DNA from 3 places in the Cytobacillus sp. Bva_UNVM-123 genome. Region 1 is predicted to be linked to each of the others. Evidence: riboswitches for the same ligand, from Rfam matches in the RefSeq annotation. Region 1 holds a riboswitch; each other region holds the start of a gene.

Region 1 (5,244 bases):
CGGGGTTTCTTTAAAGTTCGTTGAGCTCATTTTCTTCGCCTCCTAGTTGTATACGCTTACTTTTCTTTAAAACATAAATGACATCATGAATATACAAATATATTTAGTTGTATAACTAGTTGTCTAATTTATACATTATAAAATTACCACGATTTTTATTCCCTTTCAATCTATATTTTATGGAAAGGCAAAATTTCTACTCACAAAAAAAAACAGTGCCTTCTTTAAAGAAGTAACACTGTTTTTTGAAGTTAATTTTTGCTGCAATGAAAACATTATTTTGAAGCATTAACATGGATGATGCTAAAGTCTCTCGGAATATAGTATTTATTAAAGACTATTGGCTGGACTTCATTCATATAAACACTCTCTAAAAGTAAATCACATTCCTCGCCACCAATAATTTTATGTTTTTGGGTTGTTGAATTTACAGATGTTGACCGCTTAAATTCTATTGTGGCAGAATTGGCTAGATCATATACTTTGTTTTCAAGCATTTGTAATAATTGTGTTTTATCTTGTAAATCTAATTCCAACTCTGAAACGGTTTCAATGGCCATAAAAGTAAAAGCATAGCCGACAACATTGTTATTGCTTTTATACCAGCGTTCAAAGGCAACAACTGCAGCAGCCTTCCTTTTTAACACCTGTTGTGTATAATCACTTTCAATGTCTAAACGAAAATCAAGCTCCACTTCATCGATTTTTTCTGTGTGACATTTATACATTGGATTGCCGATTTTTTCGAGGCCAATTGTCCTTTTAAGCTGCTGCTTTCTCGTAACAAAGCTCCCTTTGCCATGAATGCTTTTCACTAAACCATCATCCTGCAAAAGCGAGAGCGCCTGTCTTAATGTCATTCTGCTGACACCAAATATTTTTGCTAATTCATGCTCCGTTGGTAGCTTACTTTCAGGTGGAAAAAATCCATCGATAATTTGTTTATATAATTGATCATAAATATTTATATACAAAGGCTTCTTTCCTTTTTGGAAGCCATCATTGTTCAGCCACATTCTATACACTCACCTGTTTTTATTAGACTTCTAATACTTCTATTCTTACATTAATATATTATATCATGCTGTCATTTCATAACATACCATCACAAAACATGAACATTCCTAAAGTCCAATGATATATAGAAGAGGCTGAACAAACCGTCATTCGATTTTTTAAGTATAGAAAAACTCCACTAAGATGACGGTTATTCTCCATCCATCATCTTGAGAGGAGTAAATTTTAAAAATAGGCTCTGTTAATCTTGGCTGTTGATTTCCACTCCAGGTTGCTCGCTTTCCGCGGGCGGTCCGGAAGCCTCCTCGGCGCTATCGCACCTGCGGGGTCTTCCCTGTCCCTTCCTCCCGCAGGACATTGAATAACCCTCCTTGAAATAACACCGCACGAAGAAAATGCGAATGCATTTTCGAGGAGTCTCGCACCTTCCGCTACAATCAACAGGTGCAAAAATCAACAATTCTCTTTAACAGAGCCAAAAAATAAGAATACGGCTTTCATTTACCGATTATAAATTTATCCATAAGCTTAAATTTTGTAATGATAAATCAACTTTTGGTAATTCTTTTATTTCCTTTTTCGTCTTTAAGAAGAAAAGGAAGTTTCTTATGTCTTCGACAGCCTGTATAAAAGTGAGTGTTTTAAAATTATTTGAACAATGATGTTTCAGATAGTGGACTAAATCTTCTTGTTTAATAAATATTAAATAATGAATACTTGTGCAGTTATACAAAAATAGGCGGATTCTGTCTAACGATTGCTGTGTTTTTTCATCAATTTTTAAATCATGTTGAAATTGCGATAGCAACACATCGTATCTCGAGTACTCACTTTTTAGCATTATCATTGCTCCTTATAAAATTTCTTTTTTTAAATTAAACACTATTTATTAACAATCATTAACAATTCCTTAAAGCTTAAACTTAAGGACTAATTCATTTAAATTTTCTGCTTGTTTAGCTAGTTCTTCTGAGATTGCAGCGATATCTGCAATCGATTCATTCATTTGTTGCTATTCTTAGAAATCGTTGCTAGATTTGTCGAGACAATGTTGATTTTATTTGCGACGTCGGAGATCGCTGTACTAATATTGTTAAATGTTTCTTTCGTTGTTTTTATTTGATTTGTTCCTAATTCAACCTCATGATAGCCAACTTTAGTTGACTTCCTTCAACTGTCATTCCTAATACTTCATCAGAAGCGTGCTTTATTTGTTCTCCATTTGTATTGGCCTCTTCTACATTCGTTAAAAATGCCCTCATGATAGAAGCTAAATCACTTGCACTTGTTGCTTGTGTTTCTGTTCCAGTTGCCATTTCCTGCATAGTGACGGCAATTTGCTGTGTTCCTGCATTTACTTCGTTCGCGGATTGTGATAATTCCTCACTTTGTCCATTAATCACTTCAGAAACCATGTTAATTTCGCTTAATACATTGCGGACATTACTACTCATTTCATTCGTAGAAACAATAAGCTGGCCAATTTCATCATGTAGTAATGTATGTAACCGTTCACCGCTAAAATCTCCGCTGGCAATTAAGTTCATTCTTTCTTTAACCCTATTTAATGGATTTGTAATGATATTTGCTGTAATAATCGCGACAATAATGCTAATAATTATGACAACAGCAATTAGTCCGATTGCTACATACAATGTTGCTTGTCCACTATTCATAATATTTTGACCGATATCATTTATTTTCTCTCGGCTTTCTGTTGCTCGCTTCTCATAGCCAGTCATAATATCACGAACTTCTTGATTTTTGACCGCAAGATTTTGTCTAGCTAACACGTCATTTCCTTTGTCATACTCAGCAAACACTTTTGTGATAACGAATTCTTCCCAGTCAATCGTTCGTTTCTTAAGAAGTTCAAACTCTGGAGTATTCCCTAAGGATGTAATAATTTCTCCGTTTTCTTTTCCTACTTTGCTATATTCATTAAACCGTTCTTTATAGTCGCCGCCATATAAAACATAACCACGTGCTGTTGAAATTCTGTTAGCTACTGATTTAGCTAATTCTTCATTTGCAATTAATAGCTGTGTTTCCTGATCAACAATGACTTTCGTATTTTCATTCATTTTATCAACGAAATAATTTTTTGTTCATTTTATCTTTTTTTACTTCTCTTATTCTCTTCACACTTCTTTCTTTTTTCACATTTTCCCCGCCTTATCAAAGCATTTAAAAAAAGGTAAAAAAAATAGGCATTCTAAATATAATTAGAATTACCAATAGCTTCTTGTATAAATTCTCTGTTTGTGTTTTTAGTTTCAAAACGATATAAGTAATAAACTGAATGATTCAAAAGCTATGCTGCTTTAGCCATTCAAGCCTATAAATATTCCTAAACAGATTTTTTTATAAATAAACAATTGGTAACCAGGCGATCATAGCTTATAGAATTAATTACCTATTTTGCCTTAGACCCTTAGCTTTGCGTCCTATCTTTTCAAATAGTTTGCCTTTTTCAATCTTTTGATTTCACATTTATCTACCGATTGCACCCATACCCTCTAATAGTACCCTCGCATCTTGATTTAAGTAATCAACCGCATCTTTTCTTAATAACAATTTTGCCTTATCTTTGACGAGCATTTTTAAAGATCTCATATCAAATTTAGACGCATATGAATTGATTGCAATCAATATTGCCATATCCTGTCTTGTAATAGGATCTTGACCAGATTCCGTTCTTTCAACAATGAGTTTCAATAATTCTCTAGCATTACTTTTTAGTGATACTCGATGTTTCTTTAAAATTTCGAGATTATCCTCCATTAATTTTCTAGCCGTTATAAAATCTAACTGCTCAACGAAATTATTAATTTGATCAATTAAATCTTCTGGTTTCATGATTATTCACCCCTATTTTCGTGTATCTATCAATAAAAATTGACTATCCTAAAAAAATAGAATAGCCAACAGAATTTTTATGAAATATAAAAAAATCATATCAATTGGTAACCAGGCGATCATAGCTAATAGGATTAATTACCTATTTCACCTTAGACCCTTAGCTTTGCGTCCTATCTTTTCAAATAGTTTGCCTTTATCTTCATATTATTGTAGGTATTTAAAACTATTACTTTAGTAGTGTAATATACTGCATTTCATTTTTCAACAAATTTCTACATTTTTCTTTTTTACCCCTATAAAAAACCCGAATCCTGCCTATATAGGATTCGAGCTTTTATATTTATTCATTCTTCGGTTATACGTGTACTTGCAGAAAATCGATTACCTGTTTAAGTGCATCTTGAACAATTGGATTATGAAAATCATTTTCAAATACATGTTCACCATTAGGGATCGTAATTAATCTTGCCTCAATGCCTTCCTTGACTAAAGCTCCACGCATAAAAGCAGATTGTTCATATGGAACATCGACATCTTTTGTTCCGTGTAGTAATAACGTTGGTGGAAATTCTTTTGAAATATTATACATTGGGCTAAACTTGATAAGCTCCTCTTTTTCTGTCAAAGGATTAAATCCTGTTATTTCATGAATCCATTCGCCTGTCTGCCTAGCATATAAATAAAGGAGGAAACGCTCATGAACCGATCCTTCTGTCAGAATTCGATTAGAAATAAGGTTTTTAGCAATTTCCTTTGGCACACGGTGCTTTTGACAATAAAATTTATTTGGAGTTGTTGCCCAACTTGCACTTATATCCCCATATCCATAGAAGGAAACGATTGCACGAGGTTTATTTTGAAATGTTCCTGTACTAAGAGCTAAATAACCACCCGCAGAGCCTCCAATGACAGCAATTCTATTCGGATCAATACTAAATTGCTTCGGCCCTTCCGTTTCAATCCAGTGAAGTGCATCTTGGACATCTTCAAGAATATCTTTAAGTTTTGTTTCAGGAGCTAGTCGATAATCAATCGAAAATAATGCGAATCCACTATCATAATATAGCTTTTTTATATCCTCTTGAATGTCTTCTCTCGTTCCCCAAAGCAAACCACCCCCGTGGATATAAACGATAACAGGAGCATGTTCTTGATTTGCTTCATAAAAATCAGCCTTAATTTCAAAGCGTTCATCTTTTTTGAAAGTAACTGTAGTTTTCATAGTAGTATTCACATCCATTCAAATAAAATCAAGGGAATAATCTTTATTCTCTTTTTTTCAACATATAAAATAATATCAGTTGATGAGTAGTGGGTCTAGCGTAATCTTTTAGTTCAATTTATATACTTATAGTAATTGTCAAT
Region 2 (5,244 bases), 1.7 Mb from region 1:
TTATCATTTTTTGATAGCCATTACAACACATATCTTTTTAAACTTCTGTAGGGTTCAATAAAAAAATCTATTTTAATCTTATATATCGATAATATAAATAAGAATTTATAGTTTTTTTCGATACAAGAGAAGTTCTAGTCATTTTCGTGATAAATGTCATTCCCGCTAATAAAACGATCATGATACTAATTAATTGTTTGCAAATTGGATAAGGAGAGGAAATTTAGTATGAGTAATCGAAAAACGGTCATTTTAACTTATGGAGCGCTATGTATTACGATGAATGTCGTGCTTGGGACGGTTATTTCCGCTTTGAAAATCCCACTATTATTTCTTGATACGATCGGAACGGTTTTAATGGCTGTCTTGTTTGGTCCTTGGTGGGGGGCACTAACAGGCTTATTAACGAATGTTGTTTTAGGTATGACAACGAGCCCTACAGCTATTTTCTTTGGTTTAGTCAATGTCGCCATCGCAATTGTCGTTGGATTTATGGCAAGAAGATTTAATTTTTCTAAATGGTATATTGCACTCATAACAGGCTTAATTCTATCAATTGTTGCACCACTTATTGGAACACCCATTGCAGTTGCGCTCTTCGAGGGATTAAATGGAAGTGGCTTTGATGTAGTTGTCTTATGGCTAAGAGCATCTGGTGAAACTGTTTTTGCTTCTACTTTTATTTCTAGAATTACAGGGAATATTGTCGATAAAATTACTACTTGCTTACTTGTTATGTTTATCATTGTTAAGCTGCCAATTTTCCAAAAAGTATATAAAGGAAAACATCACCATGCTGCGTAATAAAAGAATCCTTCTTGTTTCCCATTGCATCATGAACCAAAACACTGTTATTGAAGGAGAGGCACGGAGCTTAGGAGCCATTTCATCAGCAGTCGATTGGATTCAAACTGAAGGCTTAGGAGTCCTTCAGCTGCCATGCCCTGAATTCACTTTTCTTGGACTTGATCGGCCACCCATGACATACGAAGAATATGATCATGAAAAATATCGTTTGCATTGCCGAAAAATTTTACAGCCCATTATCGAACAATTAATGGAATACAAAAGATGCGGATATGAAATAACAGGCATTCTTGGAATTCAAAGCAGCCCTTCCTGTGACATGACAAGAGGTGTTTTTATGGAAGAACTGAAGAAACTTCTACTGGAACAGCAAATTCCAATTGAAACTCAATGGTTTCTACCCGATCAACAAGAACCGATCTTTAATCATAAAGAACATTCAATCAAATAAAGGACAAGGGAGCAGATCCCTTGTCCCTATTTTAGTTTCATATTTCCTCACTTACAGCTGCTTTTCTCATCTGTTCTTCTTCCCAGCCTTTACAAACATCAATCCATTGCTTAGCGTATGAATATTCAAACACTTCATTGCATGTTAACTCGATAGCTGAATTTGCACTTCCACATGCAGGAAAAACCGTTTTAAAGCGCTGCAAAGATACATCTAAATAAACATCCAATTCATTGGCCAATCCAAATGGACAAACACCCCCAACTGCATGTCCCGTTTGCTCTAAAACCTCTTCTGGTGACAGCATCCGCGCCTTTAGATTAAACATTTGGCGAAACTTTTTATTATCAATTTTTGCATCGCCAGCTGCAACAACTAAGATCGCTTTGTCATCCTCACCCCGAAAGGATAAAGTTTTGGCAATCCGAGCTGGAATCACGCCGATGGCAATTGCCGCTAGTTCTACTGTCGCACTTGAAACATCAAACTCCATTATATCTTTATCTCGATTCCACTGTTTAAAATGCGTTTTCACATTCTCCAACGACATCCTCTTCATCCTTTCATTATCATTATTATTGAGATAATATCATTTCTTAATCATAATAGGCAAAATAAATTCTTTTGAAATCTAAATCCCTATTACATGAATTATTCGTCTAGGTCAAGAGTCCTGCCCCCCTTGTCCCAAAATTCTCAATATACTATAATAATAGTAACGGCAAACCAATTGAAAAATTGGGACGCAAAGCCACAGGTCTAAGGCAAAATATTGCTAGGATGGCTGGGTTACCGTATTAATTCTGCAAAGAATTATATCGTAAAGGAGAGATTCAATATGTTCAAGAAAGGTTTTTTTGTCGTTCCATTTTTATTTACACTTCTATTTACACTAAGCTCACATACTTCTGCAAAAGAGCTTGATCCTCATGAAGTAACTTATCAAAATCTCTTAGATGCTATTACTAGTTACAAAAGCACGGCTACTTTTCCCTCTCAATCTATTTCCTATAAGGATGTTGGTTCGATCATAAATGAAGTTCTTGCTGATCATCCTGAAATCTTTTATTTTCAGCATGACGGAACAAAAATCTATTCCGATGGCAAAATTGAACTGAAATATAAATATTCTACTAGTAAAATAAACGAAATGGTAAAAAATCAAGATGCTAAAATAAATAGTATTCTTAAAGATACGATAAAATCAGGTTTCTCTGATTTTGATAAAGTGAAAGCAATTCATGATTATATTATCTTGCATACTGCCTATGACTGGGAAAATTATAATCAAAACAAAGTGCCTGAAGCTTCGTATACTCCATATGGACTGTTAATGAATGGCATGGCTGTCTGTGAAGGCTATTCCAAAACAATGAAACTATTACTAGAAAAAGTCGGAATTGAAACCCACTATGTTACTGGCAAGGCCAAAGAAGGGGATCATGCATGGAATTTAGTCAAAGTGGATGGAAAATATTTCTATATTGATACTACTTGGGATGATCCCGTTCCGAATAGAGCTGGAGAGATAAGCTATCAATATTTTCTTGTTCCTGCTTCTGTTCTAAAAAAAGATCATACATGGAATGAGAAACTGTATCCTGAAGCAAAGAGCAATAAATACGCGTATTTTCAAGAATTCTTTTCAGTTAAAGAATTAAACTCGTATTACTACTACTCAAACAGCAAGGATCAAAATAAGCTATACCGAATGAAAAAAGATGGCAGCGGGAAAACAAAATTACTTAATGTGAGCTCACCATATTTTGTCGTTACGAATCAAGCTATTTATTTTAGTAACTATTCAAATGGAGGCTACTTATATCGCTCGAATATCGACGGTTCGAAGCAAAAGCAGCTCAATAAAATTCACTCTATCGATCTTTATATTGAAAACAATAAACTCAATTATACGAATAAAACTACAGGTGCAAAAGGTTCACTGAAAATATCTTAATCTACTAACTATATAAGTGAAACACAAAAGTGAGGCTGTCCGATAAGTGCCTGGCTCTCTCCTCACAACACAATATATAGAGTAGCTTTTACTACTTTTTATCTATATAAAGTGTTGGAGGTGCCAGGCTCTTTGTTTTCGGACAGCCTCACTCTTTTTTATGAAATGGCTTTTCTTCGTTTAAATATCATCCAAATTCCAATAAGAATGAATGTAAGCCCTGCTAATGGTAAAGCAGCATTTGCTTCTTCCCCTGTTTGCGGCAATACATTTGTTGACTGTTTGCCTGGTTTGTTTTGTTTGTTTGGATCTCCTAGGCCAGCTGTATTACCCGGATTATTTGCATGATCGCTATTCGGGTTGCCAGCATTATTCGGATCTCCCGGATTATTTGAATTGCCTGTGCCATTTGGATTACCCGGATTATTTGGGTCTCCTGGCTTATTCGGATTCCCTGGATTATTCGGGTCTCCTGGCTTTTCTGACGGCTCTCCTGGTTTACCTGGCTCACCTGGTTTACCTGGCTCCCCTGGTTTTTCTGTTGGTTCACCTGGTTTTCCCGGTTCTCCTGGCTTTTCTGTTGGTTCACCTGGTTTTCCCGGTTCTCCTGGCTTTTCTGTCGGCTCTCCTGGTTTGCCTGGTTCTCCTGGTTTACCTGGTTCTTCTGGTTCCCCTGGTCCTCCTGGATTTCCTGGTCGATAATTTTTAACGGTGACCGTTTTTTCCACTTCATCAAGCTTCACCGAAATATTCTCAGAAGACTTCTGAATGACATAGCCTGCAGGTGCTTTTATTTCTTTCAGTTTGTAATTGTCGTAAGGCAAGTTTTCGAAAATCACTTTCCCATCTTTGTCAGATGTTTTGGTAGCAATTTTCTCATCTTTATTATTATAAAGCTCGAATTCTGCACCTTCTAGCGGTTTATTAGTAGAACCATCTACTTTAACAACGACTAGATTACCATTTCCTCTCTCATTGTCCTTTTCTACTTTTACAATAGCCGTTTGATTAGCGACAATTGTAAAAGCTACTGGGTTCTTATCTAATAAGTAATGTCTGGTGCTTTTGTTTCGATAAATTGATAATCGCCTGGCTCTAAGTTATTAATGATTATCTTTCCATCTTCATTCGTCATATGTGTACTTACTTTAACAAAATCTCCATTATCTTCACGCTGAAGCTCAAATTCTGCTCCTTGTAAGAAAAGAGTCTTGTCATCTTTGTCTAGTTTAGTTAACTCGACTGCTTGATGGATTTTTGCATTTTTGATTGTTACTGAAGTTACTTTATCTTTCGTAATTTTCGGATCCCCTACATTGACTATCAGTGGATTCGTACTATCAATTCCAACAACATATCCTTCTGGCGCTTTATCTTCTTTTAATACATATTCACCGTAAAGGAGCTTATCAAATTTAACTTTTCCGTCAGTACCTGTCGTTAATGTTTTAATAATTACCCCAGTTGTTTCATCAATTAATGTGAATGTCGCACCTTCTAGGAACTTTTCGGAATCGTTAGCATCAACCTTATTTACTTCAAGACTCCCAACTTCACCAGTTCCTGTTCCAAGTCCTGTCGTCCTTTTTACCGTTAGTGTTGATTTTGATTGTGTTACTTCAGTCGTAATTTGGTCTCCAGTAAAATGAATTTCATTATTAACCGTATCACCAACTTTTGCTAAAATAAGAGATTGATATTCTAAAATATATGGTTTGTCAATCTCTCCTTTGAAAGCAAGCTCAAAACCATCATTAATAAACTCAAGTGTATAATCTTCACCTTGCTTTAATTCAAGGCTTTTCGTTACTGTTCCATTCTTTGCTACAGTTGTTGAGTAAAGATGGAAGGATTGTTCTAGAAGCAATTGGTTCTCACTAGGCTTGTCGATGACTTTCGCATTTGACACTTTTGATTGTCCGAAGTTGATATTAACCGCCCAATCAATAATTTTCCCTTTTTGCTCCCCAGATTTCCCCGTATACTTTCCTCCATTTGGAACCGAAACACTTGCATTTAAGTCTGTAAC
Region 3 (5,244 bases), 1.3 Mb from region 1:
ACAAATTATAAACCATCATAATGGTGTATTACGTTGGTTTGCCGATGTTTACCCAAGTAAAGAAATTACATTTGATAGTTGATACTGAAACAATAGGTGTTTCCTTTATTTTTTGGAACATTCTATTGAATAAATAAAATCAACACTCAACTTTAACAGAGTCACTTAAAAAAGAACTAGTACACATGAGCTAGTATTAGGTAACGACGAACATTCCAATAACGAACATATCCTTTTCCATCCAAGTGGTGACATAGCGCCATCGAAGGAAGATATTACATTACAAAGAGAGTAACCGAAGCTGGAAAGTTACTAGGCATCGAAGTGCTTGATCACTTAATAGTAAATAGTGATACCAGTTTTACTAGCCTGAAAGAGAGAGGCTATATTTAAAAGGGAGAAGCAGCTCCTTTTTTTTCTTCAAGGTATATTTATATATTCGCATTATTAAATGTAGGTTTTGGTAGTATGATTATTAGAGTTAATGTATCATATAGAACATGGAACTGACGGGGCAGGATAGTGGAAAAAGGAATTAACTTATTATCTATATCATATAAGTATGATAGTGCGAAATAGTAATTGATTGAAAAAATGGAGGTATTTTCCTAAAATAGCAAAAATACATTGCTATTATCTCAGTGTAACTTCTAGTGGGAAAGGAGTTTATAGGTGAAAAAAGAGAGTGATCGTTTATATTTCATCGATAATTTAAAAATAGCTTTAATTATGCTTGTAGTAGCTCACCATGCTGGACAAGCTTATGGACCAGGTGGTTGGTGGTTTTTTTTGGATGATGAATCTATCAATTGGTTGGGCAGATTTTTCTCTGTAAATGCAGCATTTTTTATGAGTTTGTTTTTCTTTTTATCAGTCTATTTTCTCCCCCAATCAATCTCAAGAAAAGGGCCGAAACGGTTTTTAAAAGAACGGCTTATTAGAATTGGTATTCCATTACTACTGGGATTTCTCGTGATGATTCCTATTCTGATGTATTTATATTACATTAATTTCAGAGATTATGAACCCATCCCATTTTTTTCCTACTATGTTAATATATTTTTTGGACTTGGTAATGAACCCGCGAATTGGACTGGGCCATCATGGCCTGATATGCAATTTGGCCATTTATGGTTTTTAGAGCATTTACTTGTGTATGCGATTGTGTTTTCGGTCTGGACCTTCTTTACATCTAAGAAATTCACACAAAAGTCTGATAGAAACATTAAGGTTTATCAGATTCTCTCCCTGTGGTTGGTCGTTAGTTTAGTGACTTTTATTACAAGGATATGGTTTCCTATTGATCATTGGACAGCTTTTTTAGGATTTATTCAAACTGAATTTGCACATATACCACAGTATGTGAGTTTCTTTTGTTTAGGCATTATGGCTTATCATCGCAAATGGTTTTTAACTATGAGTGCGAGAGCAGGATACATCTGGCTTGTTATTGGAATATTAATAGTGACCATTTTGTATTTTGGAGGAAATACGATAGATCCTTTTCTTTTAAAGGGTGGACAAAACTTCGGTTCGTTGGCTCGATCATTAATTGAGACGTTACTGTGTATTTCACTTGTAATCGGTCTTCTAATATTATTTAGAGAGAAAGTTAACGGCGCTAATCGTTGGTCAAAGATGTTAGCAAACAATGTATTTGTTGTTTATTTCATCCATGTCCCAGTAGTTGTCTTTCTTCAATATACATTGAAGGACCTACCAATATCAGTCTGGACTAAATTTCTTATAACGGTATTTTTAGGAATCATTCTAAGCTTTTTGCTAAGTCATTTTGTATGGCGAAAGATTCCATACCTCAAAAAAATGATGTAAAAGGAAATAATTTTTAGATAAGTGAAAAAGCCAGCATTAATGCTGGCTTTTGTCTTAATAGGATAATGATGTGTCATAAAAATAATGGTTCTTGTTCAACGGGTGCTTTACTTTAATAAGCTCCATTATTAAAAGACTTTAAATGTACACATAGCAGTGGAATATATTAGCAAAATGTATTCAACTAACATCTATCTTGTTGGTTCAAATTGGTTCAAGTAATGTCAATTTCAATCCTTTACCATACATTTTTATCCATATAACAATTCCCAAAACGTAGATATAAATGGATTATGATGTATTCAATACACTTAGAATATATCTGTATATTTCTCAAAACGTTAATATATCAACGTATCAAGACTCTTTTCACTTATGTGGAAAGGGTCTTTTTTATGCTTAAAAAGAATTCTCGAATATTTAAATTACTGTTAATACGATTCATAATCTTTAGATTAGTAAATGAAATAAAGTATCTCCTACACAGCTTTTAAGAGTCTGTTTACCATTTTTAAAAATTTATCTTATTTTTTGGCGAAAAAGATAGAAAAATGTCAAAAGATATATTGTGAATTTTTAAATAATTTAGTAATATAGTTCTACTACCTTCTTTTATATCATTTATGGGTTTCCAAATTGCATTTTGTACGAAATGGCAAAGCCATTGAAAAATGGTGACGCAAAACTATAGGGGCTAAGTTATTTAATAAGCCAGCCAGTTACCGAATATAACTCTTACTGAATAGATAAGGGGGAATGTAGTTTGGAGATAGGTAAAGAGCGTAAAGATCGTTCTTTAGAATTAGTCAGTCGTGATATAAGAATTTTAAGAAATTTAATGTATCAAGCTAAAGAACGCTTAGGAAGAATGGATGATCCGCTTTTAATTCAAATTAGTCAATTTTTAGATTTAAAGCTAAATCTACAAAATGAATTAATGAAATCCCATAAACGAAGAGGAGGAATGGTCATATGCGTAAAAAGAAACAAATAAATAAAATAGTAAAAAATAACCTTAAAAAGCTTTCGAAGGAAAATGAACAATTACAATGGCAGAAATCAGTTGTTAGGGAGGAGTACGTGAATTCAAAGTAGGAGAATGATTCATTGAAAATGATAAGTATGAGTGGAAAATCTAATGTATAGATGAAGGTAGACAGTTGACTTGTTAAAAAGTGAACTGTTTTTTTTTTGCTATTGCTCGTGACGTTGCGTCATATATTATAGTAAAGATAAGGAGTTCTTTACATGGTGCAAACGGATTTATTAACTGTTGGAGAGCTGGCAAAGGTGATGGGCGTAACGGTTCGTACTTTACAATATTATGATAAGGAAGGGTTGTTAAAGCCCTCAGCTAAAAGTGAAGGGGGACGCCGTCTTTATTCAAATAAGGATTTAGTTAAACTACATCAAATCCTGTCATTAAAGTATTTAGGTTTTCCTTTAGATAAAATTAAAAATATGATGTTGTCTTTAGACACACCAGATGAGGTCGCTTTCGTATTAGAAAAGCAGTATATGGTTGTTGAAGAGCAAATTAAGAATTTACAAAAAGCACTTACGGCCATTGAGGCGTTGCGAAAAGAGGTTCTATTAATAGAAGAAGTGAATTTTAGCAAATATGCGGATATTATTTCCCTTTTGAAAATGGAGAACAAAAACTATTGGGTGTTGAAATTGTTTGATAATCAATTATCCAGTCATATACGAGATAGATTTGTAGACAATCAAGAATTAGGCGCTGAACTTTACAGAACTTATTTTACGATTCTTGAAGAGGCTGTTTTATTAAATAAGCAAAATGAGCCGGTTCAAAGTAGAAAAAGCATTGAGCTCGCGGGGAAATGGTGGGCGATGATTTCCGAATTTACGGGTGGAGATATGAGTTTACTGCCAAAGCTAATGTCTTTTAACGATAATAAAAAGGGATGGGATGAAGAAATAGCTGCTAAGCAAAAACAAGTCGACGATTACATAGGAAAAGCGCTTATGTGCTATTTTACCAAAAATGGAATTTCCATTCCCGAAATGGAGGGATAACATTGAATACTGTAATGAAAGTTGAAAATTTGCAAAAAAGCTATGAACGTCATTATGTGTTAAATGGGATATCCTTTTCGGTGGAAAAGGGTGAAATTTTTGCGTTGCTCGGCACAAATGGAGCGGGAAAGACGACTGCCCTTGAATGTTTAGAGGGAATCCGTAAGTATGATAATGGGACGATAACGATTCAAGGCAAGATAGGTGTTCAATTGCAATCTTCTTCATTACCACAAAATATGAAAGTAATGGAAGCGGTGAGGCTCTTTACGAAGTGGAATGGTGTTCAAGTTGATCTGAAATATCTTGAAAGACTTGGGGTAACTCAATTCAAGAAAAAGCGATATGGAGAGCTTTCAACGGGGCAAAAGCGACGTTTGCATCTTGCTTTAGCTATGATAGGGAATCCGGATATTGTTTTTTTGGATGAGCCGACTGCAGGATTAGATGTTGAAGGAAGGGTCTCGCTTCATGATGAGATTCGATTACTGAAAAGTCAAGGAAAAACAATTATTATGGCAAGCCATGACATGGCTGAGGTCGAGGAGCTTTGTAATAGAATTGCTATCCTCAAAGATGGTGAGATTGCTTTTATTGGAACGGCAAATGAACTGACGGAGCATATGCAAGGTGTTCAACGAATTCACTTTAGGTTTTCTGGCCCATTTGAAATGACTCACCTTAATTGCAGTATATACAAAAATGAAGAGCAAGGTTATTTTATTTTTGAAACGGAATGTCTTGAGGATTGCTTGCTTGAAATCGCTTCATTAGCAAAACAACAAGCTATTAGCATTCGCGATATGAAAATCGAAAACAAAAGCTTAGAGCAGCGGTTTATGGATATTGCGAGGGAGGGAAAGTAATGGGTGCGTTTTTATATGGTGTCAGCTTACAATGGAAACTGGACATACGAAACAAAGGTGTACTCTTAACGTATTATGTAGTACCACTTGTGTTCTTTGGGTTTATGGGAAGTATTTTTACTTCTATTGACCCTACTGCATATAAGACATTAATTCAATCCATGACCGTATTCGGTGTCACGATGGGAGCAGTTTTAGGTTCACCAATCCCATTAGTAGAGTTGTATGGAAGTGAAATGAAAAAACTATATAAAGTTGGCGGTATCCCTCTTTGGACATCTACAGTTAATAACATTATTTCTGGTTTTATTCATTTGATGATCATGAGCTTGTTCATTTTTTTTATCGCACCAATTGCATTTAATGCCTCCACTCCGAACAACCTAATAACCTATTTTATATCATTAATAATTTTCATTATCGCCTCTCTATCAATAGGTACTATCATAGGGCTGCTTGTAAAAAGCACGGCTAAGCTGACGATGATCGTACAATTTATATTCCT

Evidence for each region. A riboswitch is a leader RNA that binds a small molecule or an ion and turns the genes downstream of it on or off. The one in region 1 is predicted to bind cyclic di-GMP.
Region 2: linked by a shared signal. The riboswitch ahead of KDN24_RS03070 (transglutaminase domain-containing protein) and the one ahead of KDN24_RS21120 (HAMP domain-containing protein) in region 1 are both predicted to bind cyclic di-GMP.
Region 3: linked by a shared signal. The riboswitch ahead of KDN24_RS00920 (hypothetical protein) and the one ahead of KDN24_RS21120 (HAMP domain-containing protein) in region 1 are both predicted to bind cyclic di-GMP.

Annotation. Positions count from the first base shown of each region.
Region 1 covers NZ_CM177772.1:4,102,093-4,107,336, forward strand. Annotated here, with positions in the region: gene deoD (purine-nucleoside phosphorylase) at 1-30, opposite strand, end outside; gene KDN24_RS21110 (GntR family transcriptional regulator) at 276-1,010, opposite strand; gene KDN24_RS21115 (hypothetical protein) at 1,526-1,858, opposite strand; gene KDN24_RS21120 (HAMP domain-containing protein) at 2,148-3,101, opposite strand; cyclic di-GMP riboswitch class I at 3,395-3,496, opposite strand; gene KDN24_RS21125 (hypothetical protein) at 3,511-3,876, opposite strand; cyclic di-GMP riboswitch class I at 3,980-4,081, opposite strand; gene KDN24_RS21130 (alpha/beta hydrolase) at 4,235-5,101, opposite strand.
Region 2 covers NZ_CM177772.1:615,000-620,243, reverse strand. Annotated here, with positions in the region: gene KDN24_RS03085 (CD3073 family putative ECF transporter S component) at 229-804, shown strand; gene KDN24_RS03080 (CD3072 family TudS-related putative desulfidase) at 794-1,258, shown strand; gene KDN24_RS03075 (YbaK/EbsC family protein) at 1,296-1,808, opposite strand; cyclic di-GMP riboswitch class I at 1,969-2,055, shown strand; gene KDN24_RS03070 (transglutaminase domain-containing protein) at 2,097-3,215, shown strand; gene KDN24_RS03065 (SpaA isopeptide-forming pilin-related protein) at 3,374-4,213, opposite strand; gene KDN24_RS03060 (collagen binding domain-containing protein) at 4,258-5,244, opposite strand, start outside.
Region 3 covers NZ_CM177772.1:167,014-172,257, forward strand. Annotated here, with positions in the region: gene KDN24_RS00905 (cysteine hydrolase family protein) at 1-82, shown strand, start outside; gene KDN24_RS00910 (hypothetical protein) at 325-393, shown strand; gene KDN24_RS00915 (acyltransferase family protein) at 673-1,833, shown strand; cyclic di-GMP riboswitch class I at 2,478-2,560, shown strand; gene KDN24_RS00920 (hypothetical protein) at 2,597-2,827, shown strand; gene KDN24_RS00925 (MerR family transcriptional regulator) at 3,082-3,873, shown strand; gene KDN24_RS00930 (ABC transporter ATP-binding protein) at 3,876-4,739, shown strand; gene KDN24_RS00935 (ABC transporter permease) at 4,739-5,244, shown strand, end outside.